3 regions of the Alteromonas sp. G5_S2_22_S1 genome follow, and region 2 is predicted to be linked to each of the others. Evidence: predicted binding sites of a transcription regulator. Region 2 holds the regulator's gene; each other region holds the start of a gene.
What was found. The regulator sigma-54, encoded in region 2, starts transcription at its own class of promoters, with help from an activator protein. The targets are predictions, from matches to a motif close to GTTGGCACGNNNNTNGNNT.
Positions count from the first base shown of each region.

Region 1: ACTRWF_RS13350 (DUF2884 family protein) is a predicted target of sigma-54. The motif match lies at 1,228-1,246, and genes of this name have one in related genera.
Region 3: glnK (P-II family nitrogen regulator) is a predicted target of sigma-54. The motif match lies at 1,160-1,178, and genes of this name have one in related genera.

Region 1 covers NZ_JBQKUJ010000012.1:31,745-34,020, forward strand. Annotated here, with positions in the region: gene ACTRWF_RS13340 (mechanosensitive ion channel domain-containing protein) at 1-757, shown strand, start outside; gene ACTRWF_RS13345 (hypothetical protein) at 827-1,018, opposite strand; gene ACTRWF_RS13350 (DUF2884 family protein) at 1,354-2,166, shown strand.
Region 2 covers NZ_JBQKUJ010000002.1:238,606-240,881, reverse strand. Annotated here, with positions in the region: gene lptB (LPS export ABC transporter ATP-binding protein) at 1-426, shown strand, start outside; gene ACTRWF_RS03255 (RNA polymerase factor sigma-54) at 500-1,981, shown strand; gene hpf (ribosome hibernation promoting factor) at 2,012-2,276, shown strand, end outside.
Region 3 covers NZ_JBQKUJ010000019.1:38,747-41,022, forward strand. Annotated here, with positions in the region: gene ACTRWF_RS16830 (AraC family transcriptional regulator) at 1-97, shown strand, start outside; gene ACTRWF_RS16835 (hypothetical protein) at 146-961, opposite strand; gene glnK (P-II family nitrogen regulator) at 1,244-1,582, shown strand; gene ACTRWF_RS16845 (ammonium transporter) at 1,615-2,276, shown strand, end outside.

The DNA of each region.
Region 1 (2,276 bases), on a different contig from region 2:
CGAAGTTGACGGTGAAATACTTGAAATAGGCTTAACCAATGTAAAGGTACAAAACTGGGACAAAACAATCTCGACACTACCTACTTATAGCCTTACTACTGAAGCGGTGAAGAACTGGCGAGGCATGCAGGAGTCCGGCGGCCGCAGAATTAAGCGCGCCATTTATATTGATGTGCACTCTATCAAACTCTGCGACAAAGATATGTTAGACCGCTTTTCAAAAATTCGTTATATCAACGAATATATCGATAAAAAGAAAAACGAACTGCGTGCTTATCACAGGGATTACTCCATTGATGAGTCGGATTTACTCAATAACCGCAAGCTAACCAATATCGGTACGTTTAGAGCCTACTTAGAAGCCTATTTGCGCAAGCATGCGAATATCAACCAAGAGCTTACGCTTATGGTTAGGCAGCTTCCCCCTAATGAGCTAGGTTTGCCCTTAGAAATTTATTGCTTTAGCGCAGAAAAAGAATGGGTCAAATACGAGAAAGTACAGTCGGATATTTTCGACCACGTCATGGCCATGCTTGACCTGTTCGACCTACGCGCCTACCAGCGAGACGGTCACCTCTCGCTTTTAGCCCACCGCGAGCACAGTGCCTATCAGCAAGAGGCAAAGGTGAACGCCAGGCAAGGTGCTGATAATAGTGCCAAGCAAAGTACAAGTGAAAGTTCTGATGGAAGTGCCGATGAAAGGACAGAGCGTAGTGTAAACACGCCTGCAGAGCCTCACAGCACGCCGAAAGCGTAACCATCAATAACTGTTTTACAGACGTAAAAAAACCGGCTTTGAAGCCGGTTTTTTCATAACGCTTTTTGCTTAAGCTAAGGCATAGGCCATCAGCATGCAAAGCACCAAACCTGTAACGCCAAAAAAACCGTACTCGATTTTTTCCTGCATACCTTCAGCACCTGCTTTAGCAGTCATAAAGCCCATAACGATGCTGCTTAGCCCTAGCGTAAAGGCAATTAGCGCAACACCAAACATAATTGCATTAATCCAATCAGCCATTGTGATAACCCCTTAAAATTATTGGCGGTATTATGCACCAATAATTAAGATTTGAACATGCTTGGATGGGTTTAAATATGCCGTAAAAGGCATAAATTGATCTTAGTCAAAATGGCTAATTTATTATTATATTCGCCAAAAAATGAAGCCGCCTATATTTCCCGCCCTTTCAAAAAAACATAACCCACTGAAAAATATAATCTTTAAATTATGGCAAGAGCATTGCTCTATTCTTTGCAAACAGGCTATCGCCGCCGCTTTTAGCAAGCCCTGGCTATACCGAACTACATTTTGCACGCGCACTACCGTGTTATTAGTGAAATAAGGAATGAACAATGTCTAACAAACTATTACTTTCAGTTGCCATCACCAGCGCTTTAATCAGTGGACAGGCACTTGCACACGATAAGAACTTTCAGACCAACAGCTGTGATATGGAGCTTGATGGTCACATTCAATACTATCAAGGCGACTTAACCGTAACCATGGATAATGGCTCGGTGATGAGCATAGACGCTCAACACAATATGACCGTTAACGGCGAAGCTGTGTCGCTTAATCGCGAGCAAAAAAAGTGGGTGGGTGAATACTACGACAATATAGATATGGCCATTCCAATGACACTGAACATTGCCAGTGAAGGTTTAGAGATTGCTAATGTCGCGGTAACTGAAGTATTCACAGAGCTCCTTGGCGGCGACCAAATGGGCGACGACTTTCGTGAACTCTTTGACTCGCTCGACGCTAAGCTCAACACCTCATTTTATGATGAAGCGGGTAATATCCGTGTCGATTCAACCAAGTTCGATGAGCCAGGTTGGTTTGACGAAAGCTGGGAACAAGAATTTGAAACCCAGATAGAGTCATTGATTAGCGAGTCGATAGGCAGAATTTTAATAGCCGTAGGTACTCAGATGCTATGGGAAGGCGGCGATATGTCTGAATTCGAAGAAAAAATGGAACGTTGGGGTGAAGACCTAGAATATCGTCTTGAGAGTCAAGCCGCCGCATTAGAAGAAAAAGGCGATGCTTTGTGTAAAGTGTTGAAACAGGCTGATTATGCTGAAGGAAAAATGCAAGCGTCAATTGCCGGGCTTGAAGAGCTGAACCTGTTAGATATCGATGGTCATGCAGAAATGAAGATGTAATAGCCCTTCGTATCAAAACCATTAACATCTATAAAGCCAATGATGGGTAACGCCCATAGTTGGCTTTTTTCGCAAGTCCGCCCCTGTCTTAGTGTATTAACCCCGTTTAA
Region 2 (2,276 bases):
GCCATTTTGCAAACCCGTAAAGATTTAAATTCACAGCAGCAGGAAGAAGAAGCTGACGCGCTACTTGATGAATTTAATATTAACCATATACGTAATAGTACAGGGATGAGTTTGTCCGGTGGTGAACGACGGCGTGTTGAAATAGCACGCGCACTAGCAGCTAATCCGCAATTTATTTTATTAGACGAACCGTTTGCTGGTGTTGATCCAATATCAGTTAATGATATAAAGAAGATAATACAGCATCTTCGAGATAGGGGTATTGGAATCCTTATCACCGACCATAACGTGCGAGAAACATTGGATGTTTGTGAGAAAGCGTACATTGTGAGTCATGGCGAGCTTATCGCGCAAGGAACAGCGGAACAGGTTTTAAGTAATCAAAAAGTAAGGGATGTATACCTAGGCGAACAATTCAGGCTATAGTTAGTGTAACTGAATTGTCATTTTTCAATTTCGCTCTGGTGTATTCAATTTAGAGCATTTAAATAAGACGTAGATGAAACCATCTTTACAGCTAAAATTTAGCCAACAACTTACCATGACACCCCAGCTTCAGCAGGCGATAAAACTGCTGCAGCTATCTACGCTTGATCTTCAGCAGGAGATTCAAGAAGCCCTCGATTCAAACCCTTTATTGGAAGTTGAAGAAGGTAACGACGAGCCGCAAGTAGAAAAAAATAATATCGATAGCGACGATAGCGTGACAGAAGCGTCTGCGACAGCGTCTAGCGATACATTGGAAGCGGGTGACGCGTTAGAAAAAAACGACCTTCCCGATGAATTGCCTATCGACAGCACATGGGATGAATACTATTCAGCGTCATCGGCCCCAGCGCCAGGTCCTTCAAATGACGATGAACAAATATTTCAAGGCGAAACCACCGAGGATATTCAGGAACATTTGTCGTGGCAGATGCGATTGACCCATTTCTCAGATACTGACCGCGCCATTGCTACGGCAATTATCGACTCTATTGACGAGTCTGGCTATTTAACCGTGACCCTTGAAGACATTCTTGACGCGGTAAACTCTGAGGATATGGAAGAGCCTATAGAAATGGACGAAATAGAATGCGTACTTAAGCGTATTCAGATGTTCGACCCCATTGGTTCGGGCTCCCGCTCGCCGCAGGAATGTCTAATGGTGCAACTGCGCCAGTTCTCAGAAGACACACCATGGCTTAACGAAGCCAAACAGCTTATAGAAGAATATTCAGACCTATTAAGCAGTAAAGATTATCGCACGTTAATGCGTAAGAGCCGCTTGAAGGAAGATCAGCTGCGCGAGGCAATGCGTTTATTACAAACCTTGAATCCTCGCCCAGGTAGTGCTTTAGTTACTAAAGAGCCTGAGTACGTTATTCCTGATGTCTCGGTCGCCAAAAAGAATGGCCGTTGGGTGGTTGAGCTTAACCCCGACAGCCTGCCTAAGTTGAGCGTAAATCAACAATACGCTGCAATGAGTCGTCGTGCCAAAAATAGTAGCGACTCACAATTCATCCGCTCACACATGCAAGAGGCTAAGTGGTTCATTAAGAGCCTTGAATCTCGCAACGAAACCTTAATGAAGGTGGCAAACTGTATTGTGCAACAGCAAATGGGCTTTTTTGAACATGGCCCGGAAATGATGAAACCTATGGTGCTTAACGATGTAGCAGAAATGGTAGATATGCACGAATCAACGATTTCACGCGTCACAACGCAAAAGTATATGCATACACCACGTGGTATATTTGAATTGAAATACTTCTTCTCTAGCCACGTAGCAACAGAGTCTGGTGGTGAGTGCTCATCTACCGCGATTCGTGCATTGATCAAAAAGCTAGTGGCGGCTGAAAAGCCGAGCAAGCCACTAAGCGATAGCAAGATTGCTTCATTGTTGGCCGAACAAGGCATTAAAGTTGCCCGGCGAACAATAGCAAAATACCGGGAATCATTGTCGATCCCGCCGTCGAACCAACGCAAGAGCCTAATTTAAACAGGCTTAATAATATAAGGAAGACGAAATATGCAAATCAACCTTACTGGTCATCATGTCGAAATCACCGACTCTTTGCGTAATTATGTCGATACGAAGTTCAGCAAACTTGAACGTCACTTTGATCACATTTCTAATGTGCATGTCATCCTGAACGTTGAAAAATTAAATCAAAAAGCCGAAGCGACCGTTCATTTAAGTGGCGCTGAAGTATTCGCATCCTCAGAAAATACCGACATGTATGCGGCGATTGACAGCATGGTTGATAAACTCGACCGGCAGGTAATCAAGCATA
Region 3 (2,276 bases), on a different contig from region 2:
TATAGCTCAGCTAACAGGGTATGAAGATGTTGCAGCATTCAGTCGACGGTTCAAAGCATATTTCGGGCAACCACCTAAGTTTTTTAAGAGAAAGTAGCGGCGCTTGGGCTATTGCTGTTTATTTGGGTATGGCAGATCGCGACAGCTAATTTCGCTTTTCGTCTTTCGGGAGTTTATTGACTCTAGCGTCAATAAAACGCTTGTGATCGTCCATTTTGGTGCATTCTAAGGTGCCACCGGTAATTCCGCTTAAAATCGCCAGTGTTTTGTTAGTGTTACTACTACAATTCACGCGTTTAGTCGGGCGTTTATTTTCGGCGGCTTGTATTTGCTGTGTGCTTGGTCCGCCGAGTTTCGGGCTGTTTTTGCGCTCTTGAAATGCGCTTGCTGCCTGTTCAGCATCTTCAGCGACTTTGTCCCTGTGATACTTTTCAAAATAAAGGGCCGAACCGTCTTTTACCGATAGATTTAGCGAGCCAGCGCGCCGATTTGCATCCTGTGAAAGCCTAGGTATGGGCGTTGCCGGTGTGTTAGTGGGCTTAATGTCGACGGGGGCTTTTTGCGGTTTTGCCTTTGTATTCTCTTTCTGTTGAGGGGCGGGGCGCTCTGTAATTTTAGCTTTAGTATCAACTGCTTCTGTACGCTTTGAAATGACAGGTTTTAACCTGGTTTCTGGCGTGTTTCGGGAAGCCTCTACCGGTTTGCTTTGTTGGGGGAGAGACTGGGGTTTCGGGGCGGGCGGGTAATACAGTTTGGCGTTTATCTCGGCCGTTTGCTTAGACATAGTGGCGCGTTTTTTTTGAGTATCAATGCTCAGCTGAGAAAGTATGACGACCAAGATAACCCCAATCACGTGTACTAAACCTGAAATCAATAACGGGCGCCATGCCGTTTTCTTAGCAACGGTATGATGTTGTATATAGCGCTCAGGCGCTGAAAATGCGGGAGTGATAGTGGTCATAATATTATTAACAGACCACAGGCTTAATCGAATAGTTCCATCCTAAATTCATCGTACTTTTTAGTCGGCTCACCTCAATATTGCCTCGTATCGCTTCAAAACTGGGCATTTTTTTCAACATGCACCATTGTTGTGCATTATTTTTGTGCAAGCGTATGTGTGAATTGCCTATCTAGCTGATTTTAAATGGTAAATATTTGTGGCATGGCTCTTGGTTTATCTTCGGGTAGTTAGATATTCGACCATTAACACAGAATAACCAAAACAAACTGGGAGCAACTCATGAAACTAGTCACAGCGATCATCAAGCCGTTCAAGCTAGATGATGTTCGTGAAGCCATTTCAGAAATCGGTATCGACGGCTTGACCGTGACCGAAGTGAAAGGCTTTGGACGTCAAAAAGGACACACTGAGCTTTACCGCGGAGCGGAATATCAGGTGGATTTTCTACCTAAAGTCAAACTGGAAATTGCTGTTCAGGATGATCAAGTAGAGCGCCTGGTAGAAGCCATCGTTGGCGCTGCCAAAACAGGCAAAATTGGAGACGGCAAGGTGTTTGTTTATGACCTTGAACACGCCGTTCGTATTCGAACTGGTGAGTCGGATAGCGACGCGCTGTAAGCCACAACGATATATTTGCGGAGAAAACCATAATGGAAATCACTTTTGAACTTGGGTATGCGCTAGATACCTTTTATTTTCTAATCTGCGGTGCACTGGTAATGTGGATGGCTGCAGGTTTTGCGATGCTTGAAGCGGGTCTTGTTCGAGCTAAAAACACCACAGAAATTCTAACTAAAAACGTGGCACTATTTGCTATCGCTTGCACCATGTACATGATTTGCGGTTACGGCATTATGTACGGTGGTGGCGATTGGGGTCCTTTCCTAAGTGGCATTATGGGTGACGGTGCAACCGGTGTTGCCGAAGACCCAGCGACTTATGCGCCTTCTGCTGACTTCTTCTTCCAAGTGGTTTTTGTTGCTACAGCAATGTCTATCGTATCTGGTGCGGTTGCTGAGCGTATGAAGCTTTGGGCTTTCCTTGCATTTGCTGTAGTTATGACGGGCTTTATCTATCCAATGGAAGGTGCTTGGACATGGGGCGGCGAAGCGGTATTTGGTATGTATACCCTTGGCGACCTTGGTTTCTCTGACTTTGCAGGCTCAGGTATTGTTCACATGGCTGGTGCTGCAGCAGCGCTTGCTGGTGTACTCGTTCTTGGTGCACGTAAAGGTAAATACACAGCAGACGGTAAAGTAAATGCGATTCCTGGTGCAAACTTACCGCTAGCAACGCTAGGTACATTCATTCT